3 regions of the Novosphingobium sp. SG754 genome follow, and region 1 is predicted to be linked to each of the others. Evidence: predicted binding sites of a transcription regulator. Region 1 holds the regulator's gene; each other region holds the start of a gene.
The links. Region 1 encodes LexA, which represses DNA repair genes until DNA is damaged. Its sites were predicted from a motif close to GTTCCNCNCTTGTTCT; they were not measured.
Positions count from the first base shown of each region.

Region 2: the regulator LexA is predicted to act here: its motif matches at 2,892-2,907, upstream of FHW97_RS12690 (ATP-dependent helicase).
Region 3: the regulator LexA is predicted to act here: its motif matches at 2,180-2,195, upstream of recA (recombinase RecA).

Region 1 is NZ_JABGCC010000004.1:32,303-47,448, forward strand. Features, by position in the region: gene FHW97_RS10810 (CTP synthase) at 1-873, opposite strand, end outside; gene secG (preprotein translocase subunit SecG) at 1,079-1,465, opposite strand; gene tpiA (triose-phosphate isomerase) at 1,539-2,309, opposite strand; gene FHW97_RS10825 (peptidylprolyl isomerase) at 2,557-4,500, shown strand; gene trpE (anthranilate synthase component I) at 4,505-6,049, shown strand; gene FHW97_RS10835 (YcxB family protein) at 6,046-6,573, shown strand; gene FHW97_RS10840 (aminodeoxychorismate/anthranilate synthase component II) at 6,584-7,168, shown strand; gene trpD (anthranilate phosphoribosyltransferase) at 7,165-8,160, shown strand; gene trpC (indole-3-glycerol phosphate synthase TrpC) at 8,173-8,961, shown strand; gene FHW97_RS10855 (reverse transcriptase-like protein) at 8,969-9,415, shown strand; gene moaC (cyclic pyranopterin monophosphate synthase MoaC) at 9,423-9,893, shown strand; gene FHW97_RS10865 (molybdopterin molybdotransferase MoeA) at 9,890-11,125, shown strand; gene lexA (transcriptional repressor LexA) at 11,183-11,872, shown strand; gene FHW97_RS10875 (hypothetical protein) at 12,187-13,902, shown strand; gene FHW97_RS10880 (ComEC/Rec2 family competence protein) at 14,104-15,146, opposite strand, start outside.
Region 2 is NZ_JABGCC010000004.1:455,199-459,853, forward strand. Features, by position in the region: gene rsmD (16S rRNA (guanine(966)-N(2))-methyltransferase RsmD) at 1-534, shown strand, start outside; gene FHW97_RS12680 (MFS transporter) at 621-1,892, opposite strand; gene FHW97_RS12685 (hypothetical protein) at 2,051-2,662, opposite strand; gene FHW97_RS12690 (ATP-dependent helicase) at 2,911-4,655, shown strand, end outside.
Region 3 is NZ_JABGCC010000004.1:483,221-487,875, reverse strand. Features, by position in the region: gene FHW97_RS12795 (ATP-binding protein) at 1-1,890, shown strand, start outside; gene recA (recombinase RecA) at 2,271-3,341, shown strand; gene FHW97_RS12785 (class I SAM-dependent methyltransferase) at 3,554-4,384, shown strand; gene alaS (alanine--tRNA ligase) at 4,449-4,655, shown strand, end outside.

The sequences.
Region 1 (15,146 bases):
GATCGTCACTTCGCCTTCCGGGTTCTGATAGCGATCGACGATATCGTCCCACACCGCCAGGTCCGGCTGCGGTGCCGTCATGCCGAAATGGCGCAGCACTTCGGCGTCGAGGCCCTCGGCGTGATACTGCAACGGCACGGCATAGATGCTGCTGGCGTCAAGCGCCGGAATCACTGCCGATTTGCGCACGTTGCAGAACTGCGCGATCTTGGCGCGCTCGCCATCGGGCAGCGGCTTTTCACAGCGGCACAGCAGGATATCCGGCTGGATGCCAAGGCCGGTCAGTTCGCGCACGGAGTGCTGGGTCGGCTTGGTCTTCAACTCGCCAGCGGCCGCGATATAGGGCACCAGCGTCACGTGGACGAAGCAGGTCTGGTCGCGGTCCAGCTCGTTATGCAGCTGGCGCAGCGCCTCGATGAACGGCAGGCCTTCGATGTCGCCCACCGTGCCGCCGATTTCGCACAGCACGAAATCGAGGTCTTCGGTTTCGGCCTGGGCAAAGTCCTTGATCGCGTCGGTCACGTGCGGGATCACCTGCACGGTTGCGCCCAGGTAATCGCCGCGGCGTTCCTTGGCGATGATGTCGCGATAGATGCGGCCCGAGGTGATGTTGTCGGCCTGGCGGGCCGAAACCCCGGTGAAACGCTCGTAGTGGCCAAGGTCAAGGTCGGTCTCAGCGCCGTCGTCGGTGACGAAGACTTCGCCGTGCTGATACGGGCTCATCGTGCCCGGATCGACGTTGAGATAGGGATCGAACTTGCGGATCCGCACTCGATAGCCACGTGCCTGGAGCAGCGCCGCGAGGCTTGCCGCCATGAGACCTTTGCCGAGCGAGGAGACCACGCCGCCGGTGATAAAAATGTACCGCGCCATGGGAGTTGGGCCTTAGCGTCAGAAGGGAGGGGAGCGCAAGCAGAACCGACGCCGAACAGCGTGGCAATCCACAGGCGCAAGGGCGAACCGCAATACCACGCACGCCCGTTGCAGGCACGCGCAGGCATCACGAAAGGGACCGCAAAAACAAAACCGGCGCCCCCGCCTGCGGGGCGGGAACGCCTGGTTTCATGCTTGCATAGGGTTACTGCTTGGCGGCACCACCAAGCGGATCGGCCGGCGCAGCAGGGGCTGCCGCCGAAGGATCAGCCGCCGGGGCAGCGGGCGCAACCGGCTGCTGGGCCTGGCCGGCCAGCGGGTCGGCCGTGCGCTGGAGCGAAGTGTCGAGCGTGCGGCTGCCACCGGCGTTGACAGCCATGGCCGCCAGCACGATGCTCAGCCCGACGAACAGAACCGCCAGGATCGAGGTAACGCGCGTGAGGAAATCGGCCGCGCCGCGTGCCGACATGAAGCCGGCCGGGCTGCCGCCCACGCCCAGGCCGCCGCCTTCGGACTTCTGGATGAGAATCACGCCAACCAGGGCGGCAGCCACCAGCGCCTGGATAACGGTGAGGAAGATAAAGAGCGACATGAGGTTCCGCCTGAAACTGTTGCGGCGCACTTAGGGCGCCGGGCGCCCTTGCGCAAGGGGCCGAATTTTGCGCTCAGCCTTCGCCGGCGCCAGCGGCCGCCACGATCGGCAGGAAGGCATCGGCCGTCAGGCTTGCCCCGCCAACCAGAGCCCCGCCCACCTCGGGCGCAGCCAGCAACGCGGCGGCATTGCCGGCGTTGACCGACCCGCCATAAAGAATGCGCGGGCGCGCGCCGGCTTCGTCATAGGCGGCATGAAGCCGCGCCCGCACTGCGGCGTGCATGGCAATCACATCCTCGACATCGGCCACCCGGCCGGTGCCGATCGCCCATACCGGTTCATAGGCAACGGCCAGCTTGCCACCGGCGACGGCTTCTAGTGCCGCTTCGCCCTGTGGCAGGGAATGGTCGACCTGGCTGGCCACCACATCTTCGGCGTGGCCAGCGTCACGCTCTTCCAGCGTTTCGCCCACGCAGATGATCACGCCCAGCCCGGCCGCCAGCGCGGCATCGGCCTTGGCGCGCACCAGCGCATTGCTCTCGCCATGGTCGCGGCGACGCTCGCTGTGGCCCAGGATCACGAAATCGGCACCGATATCGGCCAGCATGGCGGCCGAAACATCACCGGTATGAGCGCCCTTGGCCTCGGTATGGCAATCCTGCCCGCCCACGCCGATGCCGGTCACGGCCTCGCGCAGCAGGCCGATCAGCGGGAACGGCGGCGCCAGGGCGATATCCACCTGCGGATGGCGGGCAGCAGCGCGGTCGATCGCGCGCGCCTCGGCCAGCATGGCCCGGCTGCCGTTCATCTTCCAGTTGCCGACGATATATGGTCGTTGCGCCATGGCTGGCTTTGATCCCTCGTTCTGTGTGCCCCGCCGAAAATCGGGATTGCCGCGCCGGTTGTTGTGCGGTGGCGCGTTGTCAGGCCCGATTCCGTGCCAACCCCCTTGCCTGCAATTGCCCCGCCAGCGCAAGGCCCCCGCGATGAAGTGCTTGGCCGGCCTGTGCCGTGCCAGAGGCATTGCGGGATCGGTCCAAGCCTCCTAAGGCAGGCCAATCCAAGTCATCAGGCGGATTTGATCGCATCCCATGCTCTCGCTGTTTCGTAAACTGATCCATTCCCGCATCGGCGCGCTTTTCGCCCTGGTGTTCATCGGTCTTCTTGCCCTGGCCTTTGCCGGCGCCGACGTGAGCGGCCTGCGTGTCGGCCAGTCTTCGGACGGTGAGGCAGCAGCCAAGGTCGGCCATGCCAAGGTTGGCGTGGACGAGCTAGGCAAGACCATCACCACCGCGTTCGAGCAGGAGCGCGAGCAGAACCCGACACTGACGATGCGCCAGTTCCTGGCCCAGGGCGTGATGAACGATGCCCTTTCCGGCTTGGCTGATCGTGCCGCGATGCAGGAATGGGCTGCCAAGAACGGCATGGGCGTCAGCGATCGTCTGGTCGACAGCGAAATCGCCAAGCAGCCCGCGTTCCAGGGCCCCGATGGCAAGTTCAGCGACGCGGTCTATCGCGCGTTCCTCGCCCAGCGCGGGATGACCGATGCCGCCGTGCGCAAGTCGATCACGCAGAGCCTGATCGCCCGCCAGGTGCTGTCGCCGGTGGCGCCAGGCGCCGCCATGCCCGCCTCGGCCGTGGCGCGCTATGCCGCGATGCTCAAGGAAAAGCGCGAGGGCGACATCGCCTTCCTGCCCAGCATCGCCTTTGCCGGCAAGGACAAGCCGAGCGATGCAGTGCTGGCCACCTATTACAAGGCCAACGCCGCCCGCTATCAGCAGCCCGAGCGCCGCACCGTGCGCTATGCCGTGATCGACGAAGCGAGCCTGGCCAACGTGCCTGCCCCCAGCGACGCTGACATTGCCGCCCGCTACAAGGCGAAGGCCGATGTCTACGCGCCCAGCGAAACCCGCACGGTAACCCAGGTCGTCGTGCCGACCGAGCAGGCCGCCCAGGCGCTGGCCGCGCAGGTTTCTGCCGGCACCAGCATCGAGGCCGCTGCCCGCGCCAAGGGCCTTGCCGCCAGCAAGATCGCCGATCTCACGCGTGACAAGCTCGCCGCGCAAAGCTCTGCCGCCGTGGCCGATGCGGTCTTCGCCGCCGCCCAGGGCAAGGTGGCAACGCCGGCCAAGAGCGGACTTGGCTGGCACGTGATCCGCGTCGATGCCATCGTCAAGAAGCCGGGCAAGACGCTGGAACAGGCCCGTCCCGAACTGGTGGCGGAACTGACCACCGAAAAGCGCCACGCCGCGCTGCTCGATCTGTCTTCCCGCCTGGAAGAGCAGTTCGAAAACCACACCGGCCTCGCTGATGTGGCCAAGGCCCAGGGCGTGACGCTGACCACCACCCCTGCCCTCACTGCCGATGGCAGCGTGTTCGGCCAGCCCGGACAAAAGGCCCCGGCCGATGTTGCCGCCCTGCTGCAAGGCGCCTTTGCGCTGGAGCATGAAGGCGAAGGCCAGGTTGCGCCGCTCGCCGATGGCAAGCGCATCGCGATCTTCGACGTGGGCCAGATCATGCCTGCCGCCCCCGCGCCGCTTGACCAGATCAAGGACCAGGTCGCGCGCGACTATGCCACCGAACAGGGCGCCGCCAAGGCCAAGGATGCCTCGGCCAAGGTGCTCGCCGCGATGGCCAAGGGCACCTCGTTGGCTGACGCACTCAAGGGCCTGGGCGTGACTCTGCCGCCCGCGCAGCCGGTGGCGATCACGCGCGAACAGCTTGCGGCCATGCAGCAAAGCGGCCGCCAGTTGCCCCCGCCGCTGGTGCTGCTGTTCGCCATGTCCAAGGGCACGGCCAAGCCGCTCGCCGCGCCGGGCAATGCCGGCTTCTACGTGGTTTCGCTCAAGACGGTGACGCCCGGCGTCATCCCCGCAGGCGATCCGTTCCTGGCGCAGGCTGGCAAGCAGTTCGGCCTCGATATGGGCCGCGAAGTGGCCGAGGAACTGCGCACCGCGATCCGCAACCAGGTGGGCGTGACCCGCAACGAAACCGCGCTGCGTGCGCTCAATACCAAGCTTGTCGGTAACCAGTAAGACCATGACCACGATCCTGTCGCGTCCTGCGCCAACCGGCGCCCAGCCCGAAAACAGCGCGGCGGCCCTTGCCGCGCTGGCGGCAGGAAAGCCCGCGCTGGTCTGGCGCAAGCTGATTGCCGACAGCGAAACCCCGGTCAGCGCCGCGCGCAAGCTGTTCGAGCCGGAACGCGGCGATTTCCTGCTGGAATCGGTCCAGGGTGGCGAAGTGCGTGGCCGCTACAGCCTGGTCGGGCTCGATCCCGATCTGGTGTTCCGCGCCACGGGTGAAACCGCGCAGATCAACGCCGCCTGGCAGACCGACCGCGCCGCCTTCGCCGCGCTGCCGGGCAACAGCCTGGCGGAATTGCGCGCGCTGGTCGAACGCTGCCGGATCGACGTGCCGGAAGGCCTGCCGCCCACGCTGGCCTGCCTGGTCGGCTATTTCGGCTATGAAACCATCGGCCTGGTGGAAAAGCTGCCACGCGCCCCGCAAAGCGCGCTGGAACTGCCCGACATGCTGTTCGTGCGTCCCACCGTGCTCCTGGTGTTCGATCGCCTGACCGACGAACTCACCGCCGTCGCCCCGGTCTGGGCCGAGGGCGGCACACCGCAGGCCTTGGTCGAGCGTGCGGCCGATTGCATCGATGCCACGCTGGCGCGCCTGCATGGCCCCCTGCCCGCAGATCCGCGCCTGCCCGAAACCATCGATCTGGTGCGCGAGCCGCAGATGGCGCCCGAACGCTATGGCCAGATGGTTGCTCGCGCGCGCGATTACATCACCGCCGGCGATATCTTCCAGGTGGTGCTGGCACAGCGCTTCACCGCGCCGTTCCCCTTGCCGCCGATGGCGCTCTATCGCGCGCTGCGGCGGATCAATCCCTCGCCGTTCCTCTATTTCCTCGATCTGCCCGGCTTTGCCCTGATCGGATCGAGCCCGGAAATCCTGGTGCGCATCCGCGATGGCGAAGTGACCATCCGCCCGATCGCCGGCACCCGCCCGCGCGGCGCCACCCCGGCCGAAGACCGCGCCAACGAGGAAAGCCTGCTGGCCGATCCCAAGGAACGCGCCGAACACCTCATGCTGCTCGATCTGGGCCGCAACGACGTCGGCCGCGTGGCCGCCGCCGGCACCGTCAAGGTCACCGAAAGCTATACGATCGAACGCTATAGCCACGTGATGCACATCGTCTCCAACGTGGTCGGCCAGCTTGATGCCAAGCGGGCGGATTCGGTCGATGCCCTGCTCGCCGGCTTCCCCGCCGGCACCGTGAGCGGCGCGCCCAAGGTGCGCGCGTGCGAGATCATTGCCGAACTCGAACCCGAAACGCGCGGCGCCTATGCTGGCGGCGTGGGCTATTTCGCCCCCGATGGCTCGGTCGATAGCTGCATCGTGCTGCGTACCGCCGTGCTCAAGGATGGCGTGATGCACGTCCAGGCCGGCGCCGGCATCGTGGCCGACAGCGACCCGGCCGCCGAACAGCGCGAATGCGAACACAAGTCTGGCGCCCTGTTTGCCGCCGCGCGCGAGGCCATCCGCGTCGCGGCAGAGCCGGCGTTCGGGCAATGACTCACGAAGTGACGATCACGATGAGCTACCAGGACTATCTGGAAGCCAATCGGTTGAGGTCGCGCAGCCGATGGACCTTGGCGGGCATCTTGCGCTTCGTTCTGCTGATCACAGTTGCCTACACAGCGCTATTCGTCGTCATCGAATTTCCCCATTCGTGGATCAAGCTCGCGGCTGACGCGATCACCGCCTTCGTTGTCGCCCTTTGCGCCTATGCAGGCATCCGCATCTTTTTGCTGTGGCATGTTCCGCGCTTGACGAAAAAACTGTACGCGCAACAGCCATCTGCCCGCGCGCCCTACCAGTTCAGCTTCGACAACGAAGGGATAAAGGCAATCGGTCCGTTCGAAAGTTCCAATCTTCCTTGGTCGCATTTGAACGGCTGGCTAGAGAACGATCGCCTTTTTCTTTTATCAAAAACCACTCTGACTTTTTTCTGCTTGCCCAAGGATCAAATCGGGGAAGCAAACCTGTCAGCGCTTAAACAATGCCTCTCCGATGCTGGTATCAAGCGGGGAATATAGAAGATTGGCCATGATCCTCGTCATCGACAATTACGACAGCTTCACCTGGAACCTCGTCCACTATCTGATGGAACTGGGCGCCGAGGTGAACGTGGTACGCAACGACGCGCTGACCGCTGCCGAAGCACTGGCTTCGGGCGCCAAGGGCTTCCTGCTCTCGCCCGGCCCCTGCACCCCCAACGAAGCGGGCGTCAGCCTCGATCTCGTCGGCGCGGCAGCGCAAGCGGGCATGCCGCTGCTCGGCGTGTGCCTGGGGCACCAATCCATCGGCCAGTATTTCGGCGGCAAGGTCGTGCGCGGTGGGCTGATGCACGGCAAGACCTCGCCCGTCACCCACGATGGCACCGGCGTGTTCTCCGGCCTGCCCTCGCCGTTCACCGCCACGCGCTATCACTCGCTGGTGGTGGAAGACGTGCCCGAATGCCTGGTCGTCAACGCGCGATCGGATGATGGCCACACCATGGGCTTTCGCCACGCCAGCCTGCCGATCCACGGCGTGCAGTTCCACCCGGAAAGTATCGCGACCGAGCATGGCCACGCCATGATCGCCAATTTCCTGGCACTGTGCGGGATCGCGGCGCGGATGCCGGCATGACCGTGCTGCCCCCGGTCGGGGAAATCCCGCTCGATCAGGATGAAGCCGAAGCCGCCTTTTCCGCGATCCTCGATGGCCAGGTAGCAGACGAGGCGACCATCGCCTTCCTCGTTGCGCTGTCCGATCGCGGCGAAAGCGCCAGCGAAATTGCTGGCGCGGCCCAGGCCATGCGCGCGCGCATGATCAGCATCGCCGCGCCCGAAAACGCCATCGATGTCTGCGGCACCGGTGGCGACGGGCACCACACCTTGAACGTGTCCACCGCGGTAAGCCTGGTTGTTGCCGCCTGCGGCGTGCCAGTGGCCAAGCACGGCAACCGCGCCGCCAGTTCCAAGGCGGGCGCTGCCGATACGCTGGAGGCGCTGGGTCTCAACCTCGATCGCGCAGTCGAAACAGCCGAGGAAACGCTGGCAGACCTTGGCATCTGCTTCCTGTTCGCCGGCAAGCACCACCCTGCCATGGGCCGGATCATGCCGATCCGCCGTGCCATTGGCCGCCGCACGATCTTCAACCTGATGGGCCCGCTGGCCAATCCCGCCGGGGTGCAGCGCCAGCTCGTCGGCATCGCCCGCCCCGCCTATGTGCCGATCTATGCCGATGCCCTGGCGCGGCTGGGCACCGCGCGCTCGTTCGTGGTTTCGGGGGATGAAGGCCTCGACGAATTGAGCCTGGCCGGCGGCAACGAAGTGGCCGACGTGCATGGAGGCGCGATCCTCATGCACCGCATCGCGCCGGGCGACGCTGGCCTGGCCACCGCGCCGGTCGACGCCATTCGCGGCGGCGACGCTGCCTACAACGCCGCGGCACTCCAGGCGCTGCTCGATGGCCAGCCCGGCCCCTATCGCGATGCCGTGCTGTTCAACGCCGCGGCCGCGCTGATAGTCGCCGGGGATGTCACCGATTGGCACGAAGGCATTGAAGAAGCTGCCGAAACCATCGACAAGGGCCTGGCCCTTGGCCTGCTGCGTTGCTGGATCGACGCGCTCAAGTAAGGCTCTGTGCACATGACCGACAAGCTTACCGAAATCTGCAACACCAAGCGCGCCGAAGTGGCCCAGCGCAAGGCCACTACGTCGCTCGCTGACCTGGCCGCCCGCGCCGCCACGCAAACCGCGCCACGCGGGTTTGAGGCGGCCCTGCGTGCCTGCGCTGCCAGCGGTTTTGCCCTGATTGCCGAAATCAAGAAAGCCAGCCCCTCCAAGGGCCTGATCCGCGCCGATTTTCAGCCGGCTGACCATGCTCGCGCCTATGAAGCCGGCGGCGCCGCGTGCCTTTCGATCCTGACCGACGCGCCCTATTTTCAGGGCCATGAAGACTACCTCGTCGCCGCCCGCGCCGCCTGTGAGCTGCCCGTTCTGCGCAAGGATTTCATGGTCGATCCCTGGCAGGTGGCCGAAGCCCGCGCGATTGGCGCCGATGCCATCCTGATCATCGTCGCCGCGCTCGATGATGCCCAGATGGCCGAGATCGAAGCCGCCGCGCGCGAGCACGGCATGGACGTGCTGGTCGAAGTGCATGACGAGGCCGAGATGGAGCGCGCCGCGCGCCTGCATTCCCGCCTGATCGGGGTGAACAACCGCGATCTCAAGCGCTTTGTCACCGACATCGCCAATACCGAGCGCTTGGCCCCGCTGGCGCCCGCCGGCACGCTGCTAGTGGCCGAAAGCGGCATCAACACCCACGCCGATCTCGTTCGCCTGTCCGCCTGCGGCGCGCGCACGTTCCTGGTGGGTGAAAGCCTGATGCGCGAGGCCGACGTGGCCGCCGCCACCCAGGCGCTGCTGCAGGGCTGACCCCAGCTTGCCGCCGCCCGCACCGCGCAAGCTGTGGTTCGATGGCGGCTGCCGGCCCAACCCCGGCCGCATGGAAATCGCCGTCGTCACCGGCGGCCGCACTTGGATTGTCCCCGATTGCGGTGTGGGTGACAGCAATCGCGCCGAATGGCTGGCCCTGCTCGGCGCGATGGACCTCGCCCGGCAGCTTGGCGAAACTGACGTCGTGTTCTGCGGCGATTCCGCCTTCGTGATCGACCAGATCGCCGGCCGCACCGCCGCCCATCCCGCCACGGCCGATTGCCTTGCCGCCTATCGGAACGACCTCGTTTCATTTTCGCGCGTCCGGGTCCGCCATGTCGGCCGCGCGCAGAACCTTGCCGGCATTGCCCTTGAATATCGCCGCGCCGGCCTCGCCCCGCCACAGCCGCTGGCCGATCAACAGGGCTTGCGCCTTTTCCCCCGCATGGCATGAGCGTGGGATGACAGAGCTTACCCACCTCGATGCCCAGGGCCATGCGCGCATGGTCGATGTCGGCGCCAAGCCCGCCACCCAGCGCGTGGCCGTGGCGCGGGGCATGATCCGCATGTCGGCAACGGCACTGGCCGCGATCCGCGATGGCACCGTGCCCAAGGGCGATGTGCTGGCCACCGCGCGGATCGCCGGGATCATGGCCGCTAAGAAAACCGGCGAGTTGATCCCGCTGTGCCACCCGCTCTCGCTCGATGCCGTGGCGGTGGAATTTGGCTTTGTCGATGGCGGGGTGGAATGCACCGCGACCGCCTCTCTCACGGCCAAGACCGGCGTGGAAATGGAAGCGATGACAGCCGCTTGCGTGGCATTGTTGACAATCTACGACATGGCCAAGGCCGTGGACAAGGGCATGGTGATCGAGGCCGTACGCCTGGTGGCCAAACGCGGCGGCAAATCGGGCGATTGGTCCGCGCCATGAATGCTCCGCCGCGCCAGCCGCCCCTGCCACTCGAACAGGCGCAAGCACGGCTCATCGCCCTCGCCCCCCGCCTGCCGATCGACCATCGCGCCACGGCAGAGGCGCTGGGCCACTATCTCGCCGCGCCGCTCGTCGCCGCGCGCACACAGCCGGCCACCGCGCTTTCGGCGATGGACGGCTATGCCCTGCGCAGTGCCGATCTGCCCGGCCCCTGGACCGTGGTGGGCGAAAGCGCTGCCGGCCATCCCTTTGCCGGCACGGTACCGCCCGGCCACGCCGTGCGGATCAGCACTGGCGCGGCGATGCCCGCTGGCGCCGATTGCGTGCTGCTGCAGGAAGACTGCGCGCGCGATGGCGCCGCGCTCGCCCTCACCGGCACGCCGCCGCTGCCGCCTTCGCGCCATATCCGGCCTGCGGGCATGGATTTTGCCGCGCAAGACCCCCTGCTGCCCACCGGCACGCGGCTGGGCGCGGCGCAGATCGCGCTGGCTATCGCCGCCGGGCATGGCCACGTGCCGGTCTGCCGCCGCCTGCGCCTGGCGGTGATCGACAGCGGCGATGAACTGGCCGCCGCCGGCCACGCCCTGCAAAGCCACCAGATTCCGGCCAGCAATGGCCCGATGCTCGCCGCCATGGCCGCCGCCCTGCCGGTGGACGTGCAGCGCATCGGCCCGGTGCCCGATCGGCTCGATGCCCTGGCCGCCGCGCTCGATAGCGTGCGCGAAGCTGACATCATCGTCACCAGTGGCGGCGCCTCGGTCGGTGATCACGATCTGGTTCGCCCCGCGCTGGAGGCGGTGGGCGCGCGCATCGATTTCTGGCGCGTGGCGATCAAGCCGGGCAAGCCGCTGCTGGTGGGGCAACGCAGCGCCAAAGACCGCGCCGCGCCGCAGGTGATCCTGGGCCTGCCGGGCAACCCGGCCTCGGCCTATGTCACCGCGCACCTGTTCATGCTGCCCCTGCTGCGCGCCGCGCTGGGTGCCGCCCAGCCACTGCCCAGCCCGCTGCACATGCCACTGGCCCAGCCCATGCCGGCCGGTGGCGGGCGCACCGAATTCCTGCGCGGCCATTGGGATGGCGTTTCCGTCACACTCGATCCGTTGCAGGATTCCGGCGCGATCGCCCCGATTGCCCGCGCCAATTGCCTGGTGCAGCGCGAGGCCGGCGCGGCGATGCAACCGGAAGGGAGCAAGGTGCCGATCTATCTGCTCGAATTTGGCGGATTTGCTTGACGGGTTCGGTTTGGTTGCTTATTCGTTCCGCATTCGTTCGCCATAGGAGACTTGCGGATGCTCACGCGCAAGCAGCACGAACTGCTCTCGTTCATCCAGACGCGCCTTGATGATTCCGGCATTTCGCCTTCGTTTGAAGAAATGAAGGAAGCGCTCGATCTCAAGTCCAAGTCTGGCGTGCACCGCCTGATCTCCGCGCTGGAAGAACGCGGCTTCATCCGCCGCCTGCCCAACCGCGCCCGCGCCCTCGAAGTGATCCGCGAACCGGAAAGCCTGGCGACCAAGGCCGCCGCGCGCACTCCCGCACCACGCCCCACTGCCCCCGCGTCCACCACCCCGCGCCCGGCGCCAGTGGCCGCGAACGACGTGATCGAAATCCCGCTCCACGGCCGCATCGCCGCGGGCGCCCCGATCGAGGCGATGGAGGGCTCGGCCATGCTGCCCGTGCCCGCCGCCCTGCTCGGTTCTGGCGAGCACTACGCGCTGGAAGTGTCGGGCGATTCGATGGTCGACGCCGGCATCCTCGACGGCGACTACGCCCTCGTGCGCCGCACCAACACCGCGCGCGACGGCGAAATCGTCGTTGCCCTGGTGCGCGGCGAGGAAGCGACTCTCAAATACCTCCACCACGAAAAAGGCCGTATCCGCCTCGACCCGGCCAACGCCGCCTACAACCCCCAGTTCTACGCGCCCGACGAAGTGGAAGTGCAAGGCAAGCTGGCAGGGCTGCTGCGGCGGTATCATTGAGGGTGCTATTGCGCTGAATCGCTAATCTGGAATGTTTTTAAGTGGAATACACTTGCCGTTCTCAATCGTGATGGCGAATGACAATTTCTTTGGAAAGCGGAACATCGAGCGTTCGTCGTTCTCGTAGTACCCTCGGAAGGCGCTTCCCTCGCTTCCCCAAATTAGGCATCCGGTCACGGCTCACTTGAGTAGACACCCAAAACGCGAATGACCTGGCAGATGGGGACTAGCGCGTCGTCAAAGATGCTTTTAATTGCTTGCTTCCTGTACAAAGTGCAATTCTCCTCACATGCTGGGTATGGTAGTGTTCCCGAATGCCCAGCTTTCCACACAAAAAAATCGTCGAGAAGATCCGGAAGATCGACGAGTTACCGTCGGATGACGCACAATACTTGCAATGGCTCGGTGCTGGTCAGCACCTGGATTTCCTCAAGCAAAATGCGAACGCTGACGAAATAGTCATTTACGGGTCTGGTCCCTACACGTTCATTCATTCGATCGTGGTGCCGAACAAAGCGCTAGAGGTCGCAGCGCCGGATGACCTGCTGCGATGGAGTTGCAATCCGTATGTCAGCATCGCCGGCTATGTGTCCGGCGGTGGCCGGAGTGGGATGTGGATCGAGCGGGATAACCATCATAGGGGCTCAAAGGCGCTTGATGAGGGGCGCGATCTCGTTTTCGCGCGCACGTTTGAGGGATGGAGCGGTGACGGGCGCGACTACATCGAAGTGAATCAAGAATACACACATCTGGCGGGTATCCACTGGCGACCAGAGGAAAGTGCCTATTGTCGCTTCGATGAACACGGTGACCTTCGGCACTGTGCATCCGTTACGTTAAATCGCAATGGCGAAGAGGTACGGCTCGTCTCGTTTAGCTGGGTAGAGCTAGAGGAATACCTCACCATCGCACGTTGCTCACTGGTGCGAATGTTCGACTTCACTTTGCTGAAGCATAGCGAATTCAATGGATGGGCAGACGACATTAATGAAGTGGTTCATGTCGATTCCGCCGATTTCTTCTATCGACAGCGCCACTGTGGACGCTGCGCCTACACGCGCGGCATCCAGATCATGCGCCCGCGCCGTGGAGCTAACCAGGTGCTTCAGGGGGTGACGGATGGCTGGAGCTGGAACAAGTCCAAACAGTACGTTGAGTTCGTTGCGCATGATTGGCGCAATCAGCGACTCGCCAAAATTTCCACGGACCCCGCAGCCACTACCAATTATTTTCAGGCTGAAGGCAACGATCTACCGTTCGAGCTATCCGCAGCCTTCTTTCGAGCCGAGGTGCTGTCAAAATACAAAACCGACCGCGAAAAATACACAATCAAAGATCGTGAAGTGAGCTGCCGGGCGGCATGGCGCCTGCGCGGCTACGACGTGAATGAGGCGGGTCAGGTCCACGCCTATATCTGCGATCTGCGTGCCCTGCCGTACACGGAGCAGTTGCACTGGCTGGCCTACAACGTCGAGCCACAGGCAAGCATCTCGGAGCGCGCCATCGTCAATGACTTCCAAGGTGACTTTGTTACGTTCCGGCACCCGCGCGAGGAAGTTATGTCCATTGTTCGGCGATGGGGAGACCGCAAAGTTGAATGGTGGAAACTGCGTGATCCCGACTTGATGGATCGGGCCAACATTCCGCTAACGGCGAGCAAGGATGAGTGGGCCGAAGCCATCATGGACCTCACGAAGCTTGTCGTCGAAGGCTTCGAGACGAAGCCCCTGCGCCAGCGCCTTGACCGGTTATCGGCCGAATATACCGACGGGGACCGCACGCTGGCGTTGTTAGAAAAGCTGCTGAACGTCGGTCGTTACCGGGATGAGCAGATTAAGCTGTCGGGGCTGCGGGAGGCGCAGTGGCTGCGGTCGAAGTTGCAAGGCCACGCAAGAGGCACCGAAGCGGCGCAAGCGGCAAAGGACGCCATAGCTAACTTCGGTAGCTTCAAGGACCATTTTTCGGACCTGTGCATGCGGATCGCAGCGGAACTGCAATCGATCGAGTCCCAATGTGAAGCCGAGCCGTGACGGAACGCGCTGCCTGCCGTCTTTAGTTTTAATGACCCTGTGGAACGCGCGCAGCGCTTATTGGAGCTTCTGCGTTCCTATGACAGGCTCTTCCAGCAGTGGACATTCGCCGTGGCCGATCGCAACGACCAGCTCTGGTCGAAAGTCGAGGATTTAGAATACTAAGCAGGTCGCCCCAGAATCAAAGCTGCCCCTCGCCCATCACATCTCTTTCCCCCCGCGCGCCACCTTCCCCACCCAAAGCTCTGGCCCCGGAAACCAGCCATGCTGGCCTTCCGTCTCCGCCACGGTCACCAGCTTGCCTTGTGCCAGATAGATCGCCAGGCCGCCGGTCTGGCGCAGCAGGCGGCGGTCGGCTTTGAGCCAGCGGGGGTGACAGCTTGCGGGCAAGGTGCGATCGGCGATCACGATATCGGCGGCGGCGCAGGCGGTGGTGAGGGCCTGCCAGTCCACCTGGTCGCGGCCGCGGCTCATCAGCACGGTGTAGCGCCGGCCCTGGCGCGTGAGCACGGCGCGGCAGAAGTCCGCGTTGCACTGCGCGCCGGGCCAGGTGTCGAGCGGGCGGGCCTCTCCCTCCAGCCCGGCGTTTTCGAGCAGCATCGAGGGGGTGTAATCGCTGCGCGTGGCGCGTAGCATCAGCAGATTGGGCCCTTCCCCTGCCAGGGCGACGTGGTGCCCGTCACCGGTCACCAGCACATCGGGGGTGGGCTGCAGCACGGTCAAAACCGCGCCTAGGCCAACTGGCACCAGGCCCCACAGGCGCACCCGCCCGGTCCACAGCGCCAGCCACAGCAGGCCGCCGACCATCAGGCCAAAGACCCAGCCCGGCATCCCCGGCAGCAGCGTCACCGCGCCAGGCTGGCTGGCGGTGAGGTGGGCCAGGCCCAGCAGCGCATCGAGCGACTTGCCCACCGCCCACCACGCCGGCGCGCCCCATCCGGCCAGATCGAGCAGCAGCGCCAGCGCGATCAGCGGCATGGTGACGAAGGTGGTGAGCGGAATGGCCACCACATTGGCCGCCGCGCCATAGATGCCGGCGCGGTGGAAATGGAACAGCGCCATGGGCATCAGCGCCAGTTCGATCACCAGGCCCGTGGCCAGCACCAGCGCGAGATGCCGCACCAGCCGCATCGCCCAGCCTTCGTGCGCATGGCCGAGAAAGCGCCGCACCGGCGCGGACGAATCGAACGCGATGATGGCGATGACCGAGCCAAAGCTCATCTGGAAACTGGGGCCGACCACAG
Region 2 (4,655 bases), 420 kb from region 1:
CAATGGCGCGGGCGCAAACTGAACGCACCCGCCGGAGACACCACCCGCCCCACGTCTGACCGCACGCGCGAAACGCTGTTTTCGATGCTGGCCAGCCGGCTGGGCGATTTCGAAGGCCTGAAAGTGGCCGATCTGTTTGCCGGATCGGGTGCCTTGGGGCTGGAAGCGCTGTCACGCGGGGCGGCGCACTGCCTGTTCGTGGAACAGGATGCCGCGGCGATCCGCGCGATCCGGGCCAACCTCGCTGCCTTTCGCGTGCAGGGCCAGGCCGACGTGCGCGCTTCGTCCGTGCTGTCGCTCGGCCCGGTCAAGGAGCCGCTCGACCTGATCCTGCTCGATCCGCCCTATGGCACCGGTGCCGGCGCCGTGGCGGTGGACAAGCTGGTGCGGCTGGGCTGGATTGGCGAAGGCACCTGGGTTTCCCTCGAAACCCATGCCGACGAAGTACCGCAGATCAAGGCCTGCGAAGTGGAAAGCGAGCGCAAGGTGGGCAAGGCCCGGCTGACACTGCTGCGCCTGAAAACCAAGGACTGACGGGCGGCGCTTTGCGCCCTTCGACAGGCTCAGGGCGAACGGGTCACGTTGTTGAAATCCGTTCGGGCTGAGCCTGTCGAAGCCCTTTATCGCGCCGGCTTGGGCGCAAACACCACACCGGCCAGCGTCACCGCCCCGGCCACCGTCAGGAACAAGCCGACGCTGGCCGTGCCGCCGCGCTGGGCCAGCGCCTGGGCGGCGAAGGGCGCCAGTGCCCCGCCGATGATCCCGCCAACGTTGAACGCGATCGAAATCCCGGTGTAGCGGACCGGCACGGCATAGAGCGTCGGCAGCCAGGCGCCGAGCGGGCCATAGACCAGCCCCATCACGAACAGCGCCAGGGCCAGCGTGGCAAAGACCAGCGGCAGGTGGCCCGAGCCAAGGCCGACGCCGAAGACCAGGCCAACCAGCGCGGTCAACCCGGCGCCCACGCGCAGCACGGCTGCCGGCCCGCGCTTGTCCGCCCACCAGCCGGCGAGCGCGATGCCCGCCGCCAGGAAGAAGTTGGCCGCCAACTGCACCGCCAGAAATTCCTGCTTGGCATAGCCCAGCTTGGTCGTGGCGAACGACAGGGCAAAGGTGGTGGCCAGATAGAAGATGGCAAAGCAGGCGACCACGCCGGCAATCCCGGCCAGCACCGCACCAGGATGATCGGCCATCAGGCGCCCCACCGGCACCTTGGGCGGCGGCGCGGCTTCCTGCGCGGCGCGAAACGCGGCGGTTTCGCCGATCTTGAGCCGCACCCACAGGCCCAGCAGCACGAGCACCGCGCTGGCCAGGAACGGCACGCGCCAGCCCCAGCTGGCAAAGGCGGCTTCGGGCAAGGTCATGCCCAGGATCAGAAACAGCCCGTTGGCAAAGAGGAAGCCCAGCGGCGCCCCCAATTGCGGCGCGGCACCAAAGCGTGCTTCCCACCCCTTTGGCGCGTTTTCCACGGCCAGCAGCGAGGCGCCGCCCCATTCCCCGCCCAGGCCAAAGCCCTGGCCAAAGCGCAGCAGGCACAGCAGCGCCGGCGCCACTGGCCCGGCCATGGCATAGGTGGGCAGGAACGCGATGAGCATGGTCGATCCGCCCATCAGCATGAGGCTGGCCACCAGCGTGGACTTGCGCCCGACCCGATCGCCGAAATGACCAAACGCGATGGCCCCAACCGGCCGGGCAAAAAATGCCAGGCCAAAGGTCATGAACGAGAGCAGCACTTGCGCTTCGGGTGCCTGGGCCGGAAAGAACAATGGCCCGATGACCAGCGCCGCCGCCGTGGCGTAGATATAGAAATCATAGAATTCCACCGCCGTGCCAACCAGGCTGGCGGCAAGGATGCGGGCGTTCTGGCGAAGCGGGTGGGAGGACGCGGTCATGATCTGCGCGACGTTCCCGCCGGCCCCTTCCTTGTCAAGCGCGCAATCGATTTGGCGGCCTGACACGCGGCGCTGACGCGAAAAGGGGCGCCGGTTTCCCGGCGCCCCCTCCCCGTTGCCAAGGCAACAGATGTGCGACCCTTCAGGGCTTATTCGGTTCAGACACCGCCACGGTTGCGGCAGCTATCCGTCACCGTGCGCGAGCACACGGGATACTTCTTGGGCGTGGCGTCAGAGTTGGACGCATACTGGCTGCTGCTGCTGGCCGTCGCTGCGCTGTCCATGCCGGTATCGCTGCTCGGGGCCGGGGCAGGCGCTGCGGCGGTGTTGGCCGCCATGCCGCCCGACATGCCACTGCTGTTCGAGTCAGCGGTGGGGGCCGGCGGGGTGCTGCCCGCTGCCGAAGCGGATGCCGAAGCCGACGCCCGGCCCTGAACCTGGGCCACAATCGACGGCCAAATCTGGGCGCGCTGGTCAGGCGTCATGGCATAGACTTGGCCGCGCTGGGTGTCATTCATCGCCCACCAGCCCTTCTGCTGGTCCGCATTCAGCGACCAGAAGTATTCCTGCTGGGCCGACGGCCATGCATCATACTTGGCCTTGAGATCGGCCGGCCAGCCGTCGTACTGGCCCTTCTGTTCCGTCGTCATCGAGAACGGACCAGCCGGGGTTGCGGCAGCCGGCGGGGTGGCTGCTGCCTGAGCATGGAGAGCAACGGGCAGCGAAGCGGTCGAGAGCGCCAGAGCGCTGATGAAAATCATCTTTCGCATGGAGATCTTCTCCTGTTCCAAAGATCCGAATTGCCCAAGTTACGCCCGATCCTGTCATTTCGTTTCCGCGCATTCGGCCAGACGTGATATTGTGTCGATCAGCCGCTCGACTTGCCCCGTGTGTGCGGCAAGCGGTGATTTTGTTGATGTATGACAGATGAATGGGCTGCTTTGGCCGGGGCATTGGGCGGTAGCGAATGGGCAAATCCGCCTTGCGCCTGCGCACCCGGTTCCCTACTTGTTCCACCGTGACGAGCTTTGCCCCCCCTTCTCCCCACTCTCCCCCCGGCCCCCTTGCAGGCAACGAGCCCGATTGGCTGTCAGGCCTGAACCCGCCGCAGCGCGAGGCGGTGTTGACCACCGATGGCCCGGTGCTGATGCTGGCGGGTGCCGGCACCGGCAAGACCGCCGCGCTCACCGCGCGCCTGGCCAATCTGCTGCGCCAGCGCCTGGCTTATCCGTCGCAGATCCTGTGCGTGACTTTTACCAACAAAGCCGCGCGCGAGATGCGCGAGCGCGTGGGGCACCTGATCGGGCCGGCAGTGGAAGGGATGCCGTGGCTCGGCACGTTCCATTCGATCGCGGCCAAGATGCTGCGCCGCCATGCCGAACTCGTCGGGCTGACCAGCTCTTTCACGATCATCGACACCGATGACCAGTTGCGCCTGCTCAAGCAGCTGATCCAGGCCGAAGGCGTGGATGACAAGCGCTGGCCGGCCAAGCAGCTCGCCGGGCTGATCGATCGCTGGAAGAACCGTGGGCTGGGACCGGATGATCTCGATGCCGGGGAAAACGAAGCCTATGCCAATGGCCGTGGCGCGCATTTCTACAGGCTCTATCAAGACCGGCTGCGCACCATCAACGCCTGCGATTTCGGCGATCTGCTGCTGCATATCCTGGTGATCTTCCGCCAGCATCGCGATGTGCTGGAAAGCTGGCAGGACCGCTTCCGCTATATCATGGTGGACGAATACCAGGACACCAACGCGGTGCAGTACCTGTGGCTGCGGCTCTTGGCGCAAGTGCGCAAGAACATCTGCGTGGTGGGGGACGATGACCAGTCGATCTATTCCTGGCGCGGCGCGGAAGTGGCCAATATCCTGCGCTTTGAAAAGGATTTTCCCGGCGCCAAGGTGATCCGGCTGGAGCAGAACTATCGCTCCACCCCGCACATCCTGGGCGCGGCATCGGGCCTGATCGCCGAAAATGCGCAGCGGCTGGGCAAACAGCTGTGGACCGAGCGCGACGGCGGCGACAAGCTGCGCGTGATCGGCGTGTGGGACGCGCCCGAGGAAGCGCGCCGCGTGGGCGAGGAGATCGAGCGGCTCGAGCGCGAGGGCTGCCCGCTCGATCGCGTGGCGATCCTGGTGCGCGCGCAGTTCCAGACGCGCGAGTTCGAAGACCGCTTCATCCAGATCGGCCTCGCCTATCGCATCGTTGGCGGCTTCCGCTTTTACGAGCGCGCCGAAATCCGCGATGCGCTGGCCTATCTGCGCCTGGTGGGGCAGCCATCAGACGATCTGGCGTTCGAGCGGATCTATAATACGCCCAAGCGCGGCCTGGGCGACAAGACGCTGGAAAAGCTGTTCCGCTTTGCCCGCGCCAACCAGGTGCCGCTGCTGCGCGCCGCCTATGACATTACCGATACCGACGAACTGCCGGCCCGCGCGCGCAACACGCTGGCGGCGCTGGTGCGCGATTTCCTGCGCTGGCGCGAACAGGTCGCCACGCTGTCGCCGGCCGAACTGGCGCGCACGATCCTGGATGAAAGCGGCTATACCGCCGCGCTTCAGGCCGAAAAGACCGCCGAGGCCAATGGCCGGCTGGAAAACCTGTCGGAACTCGTCCGCGCCATGGAAGAGTATGAGACGCTGGGCGATTTCCTGGAGCACGTGAGCCTGGTGATGGACAACGAGGCCCAGGCCAACGAGGACAAGGTCACGATCATGACCATCCACGCCGCCAAGGGCCTGGAGTTTGACCAGGTGTTCCT
Region 3 (4,655 bases), 450 kb from region 1:
GCTGACATGGCGGGGCACGTGGCCGGAAAGCTCGGCCGTGCCCTGGCCCGCGAAGGCATCCAGGCGGCCGTGGTCATGCCCGATGGCCTGGTGCGCGCCGCCAACCGCGCCTTCGCCACCCGCGCTGGCGGGGAGGGCGCGCAGGTGGGGGGCAGCGATTTCGTCTCATGGTTCCGTGCCGATGATGCCGAACGCATTTTCTATGCCCGCGAAGGCGCGCGCGGCACGCCGGTGCGCTTTGTCCACGTGCCGATTGCCGATCCCGATGGCGTGGCCAGCACCGATCCGGCGCGGGTGCCTTCGCTGTTCCTGATCATCGACAACGATGGCGCGCTGGGCGATGCCCGCGCCGGGCTGCCGCAGATCGAGGCGCTGCTCTCGCGCCTGCCGCTGGGCCTCGCCATGACCGATCGCGATGGCCGCTTCCTCTTTGCCAATCGTGCGTTCCTGCGTGCGGCTGGCCATGATGATACCGTGCCGCCGCCCTATCCCTCCGACCTGGTGATCCGCGAAGACAAGGGCGCGCTGGCCGATGCCGTCCGCCGCTATACCCAGGGCGCGCCCACGGCGGGCGACGTGGCGGTGCGCCTGCGCGCCTCGCCCGAAGAGCCGGTTTCGCTCAGCCTCGCCGGCGTGCGCGGCATGGGTGAAGGCGCCGTGCTGCTCAGCCTCAAGGATTCGACCGAGGAAGCCCGCCTCAAGCGCGAGATTGCCCAGGCCACCAAGATGCAGGCAGTGGGCCAGCTGGCCGGCGGCGTGGCGCACGATTTCAACAACGTGCTTACCGCGATCATCGGCTATTGCGATCTGATCCTGATGCGCCACACGCCGGGCGACAGCGATTACGACGATATCCAGCAGATCAAGGCCAATTCCAACCGCGCTGCCTCGCTCACCCGGCAATTGCTGGCCTTTTCGCGCCAGCAGACGCTGCGCCCCGAAGTGCTGCAACTGCCCGATGTGGTGGCCGAGGTTTCCACCCTGCTCAAGCGCCTGTTGGGCGAGAAGATCCAGCTCGACGTGACCCACGATCGCGATCTGGGCCTGGTCCGCGCCGATCCGGTGCAGCTGGAGCAGGTGTTGCTCAACCTTGCCGTCAATGCCCGCGATGCGATGACCGCCAACGGCGCCGATACCAAGACCGGCGGCACGCTGCGCATCGCCACGCGGCGGGTGAGCGCCAATGACGTGCGGGCGATGAAAAGCGAAATCCTGCCCGTGGCAGACTATACCGCGCTGGTGGTGGAAGACACCGGGCACGGCATCAAGCCCTCGCAGATCGGCAAGATCTTCGAACCGTTCTTCACCACCAAGGAAAAGGGCAAGGGCACCGGCCTTGGCCTTTCCACTGTCTATGGCATCGTCAAGCAATCGGGCGGCTTCATCTTTGCCGATAGCGAGGTGGGCAAGGGCACGCGCTTTACCATCTACCTGCCGGTGCATGTGCCCGATCCGGCCGAGGTGGCTGAGGCGGCCAAGCCCAAGGGCGAGACGCGCCGCACGCAATGGACCGGCGGCGGGTGCGTGCTCTTGGTAGAGGACGAGGACACCGTGCGCGCCGTGGCCGAACGGGCGCTGGTCCGCCAGGGCTATGAGGTGACCACGGCGGCCGATGGCGAGGACGGCCTGGAAGCGCTGTCACGCATCATGGCGGTTGGCGGGGATATCGACCTGGTGGTGTCCGACGTGGTCATGCCCTCGATGGACGGGCCGGCCATGGCGCGCGAGATTCGCCGGGTTAAGCCCGATCTGCCGGTGCTGTTCATGTCAGGCTATGCCGAGGAGCAGCTCCGCCGCGAGATCGACATCCCCAACATGCATTTTCTGGCCAAGCCGTTTTCGGTGGCGCAGATCGTGGCGGCGGTGGAACAGGTGCTGCGTGGGGAGTGATTGCCCCTCCACCACCCGCTGCGCGGGCGGTTCCCCTCCCCACGATGTGGGGAGGACCTGCAAAATCCTCCCCACCATGTGGGGAGGTGGCAGGCCGCAGGCCTGACGGAGGGGCGGGTCGATAGGCCCGCTGAGTCGCCAATCCCGCCACGATGGCAGCATTTTCCCATACCGTTAAAATGCCAGGCTGCGCAGGGTTTGCGCCGCCGCCCAGCTTGAAAAAGCGCTCGAAAATCCCCATGTTTCCAGTGCGCAGCGGGAATTGTCTCCGCTCTGGAGAGAATTTTTCGTTCCCCTCTTGTTCCATTGGAACAGAATAAGTACATTGTTCTGCGTGTTGACGGTTCGTGTCAGCCATCTCTAGGCAAGGGGAAGCAGCCATGGCGGCGCAGCTCAAGCTCATTCAGGAAGGCAAAGAAAAGGACATGGATCGTCAGAAGGCGCTAGACGCCGCACTGGCCCAGATCGACCGCGCATTCGGCAAGGGCTCGGTGATGAAGCTGGGTTCCAAGGAGACGATGCAGGTGGAAGCGATTTCCACCGGCTCGCTCGGGCTGGACATCGCGCTGGGCATTGGCGGCCTGCCACGCGGCCGCATTATCGAAATCTATGGCCCGGAAAGCTCGGGCAAGACCACCCTGGCGCTGCACGCCATTGCCGAGGCCCAGAAGACCGGCGGCACGGCCGCCTTCGTTGACGCCGAACACGCGCTCGATCCGGTCTATGCCAAGAAGCTGGGCGTCAACATCGATGAACTGATCGTCTCGCAGCCCGACACGGGCGAGCAGGCGCTGGAAATCGTCGATACGCTGGTCCGCTCCAACGCGATCGACATCCTCGTGGTGGACTCGGTCGCCGCGCTGGTGCCCCGCGCCGAAATCGAAGGCGAAATGGGCGACAGCCACGTCGGCCTGCAAGCCCGCCTGATGAGCCAGGCACTGCGCAAGCTGACTGGTTCGATCAGCCGTTCGCGCTGCATGGTGATCTTCATCAACCAGGTGCGCATGAAGATCGGCGTGATGTACGGCAACCCGGAAACCACCACCGGCGGTAACGCGCTCAAGTTCTATGCTTCGTGCCGTCTCGATATCCGCCGCACCGGCCAGATCAAGGATCGCGACGAAATCACCGGCAACACCACTCGGGTGAAGGTCGTCAAGAACAAGGTCGCCCCGCCGTTCAAGCAGGTCGAATTCGACATCATGTATGGCGAAGGCATCTCCAAGATCGGGGAAATCCTCGATCTGGGCGTCAAGGCCGGCCTGGTTGAAAAGTCGGGCGCATGGTTCAGCTATGACTCGGTGCGCATCGGCCAGGGTCGTGAAAACGCCAAGAACTTCCTGCGCGAAAACACCGAACTGCGCGATCGCCTGGAAGCGGCGATCCGTGGCCGGACCGAGCAGGTGGCCGAAGGTCTGATGGCCGGCCCTGACGCTGACGACGATATCTGATCAGGCGTTGATCTGATCCGCAGGGCGCGATGGCGGCAGGCTGCCGCGCCACGCCCTGCCGTTCCTTGCTCCCGGCGCGTCGTTCCTGGTGAACGGCGCGCCGTTGGCGTTGTGGCCAGGCGAAGTCTTTCATCCCGGCTACAACGCCAGGATCAGGGCGTGACGCAAGCGCCGCTGTCGCCAAGCTCGCGGCGATCGTTTATACCGGCAGCATGACACAGGCGATGGATTGGCAGGGCGGCGTCGGCCGCGCCTGGGCAGAAGAATGGCAGCGCACCGATCGCACCTTTGCGCAACTGACGCCGGCCTTGCTGGCAACGATCGCTGCCATGCCCGGCCATCGGGTGCTCGACATCGGTTGCGGTGCGGGCGAACTGGCCTTGTCGCTGGCCGCTGCCAGACCCAAGGGCGCGGTATGCGGGATCGACCTGTCGGCTGATCTCATCGCTGCCGCGCAGCAGCGTGGGGCCGGCCGCGCCAATGTGCGCTTTGCCATCGCCGATGCCAGCCAATGGCAGGATCCTGCTTTCACGCCCGATCTGCTCGTCTCGCGCCATGGCGTGATGTTCTTTGCCGATCCGCCCGCCGCCTTTGCCCATCTGGCCGCCGTGGCGGCGCCGGGGGCGCGGCTGGTGTTCTCGTGCTTTCGCGCCCCGGCTGAAAACGCCTGGGCCAGCGCCATGGCGGGCCTGGTGCCGCCGCCGGCGCAGCCTGCTGATCCGCATGCGCCCAACCCCTTTTCTCCAGGCCCGTTTGCCTTTGCCGATCCCGATCATGTGCGGGCCATGCTGGCGGGGTGGACAGACCTGGCCTTCACGCCCCACGATTTCGCCTATCTGGCAGGCGAGGGGCCTGACGCCGCCGAGCAGGCCCTGGCCCTGTTCCGCCGCATCGGGCCGGCCGCCTCGGCCTTGCGCCAGGCAGCGGAGGCTGACCGCGCCGGGATCGAGCAGCGGCTGCGCGCGGTGATCGCCGCCCACACCCGCGATGGCAAAGTCATGTTCTCCGCTGCCGCCTGGATCGTTACCGCCACGAAAGCGTAATGCGATCACGGTTAGCGATGAATCCCGCTTGTTCCCAAGCCACGCCTCGCCTAATCGGCGGGGCATGACTTCGACGAACGAAATCCGCCGGTCCTTCCTGGAATACTTCGGCTCGCAAGGCCACGAAGTGGTGCCATCCGCGCCGCTCGTTCCTTACAACGACCCGACGCTGATGTTCACCAATGCGGGCATGGTCCCGTTCAAGAACGTCTTCACGGGCCTGGAAACGCGCAGCATTCCGCGCGCCACGTCTTCGCAGAAGTGCGTGCGC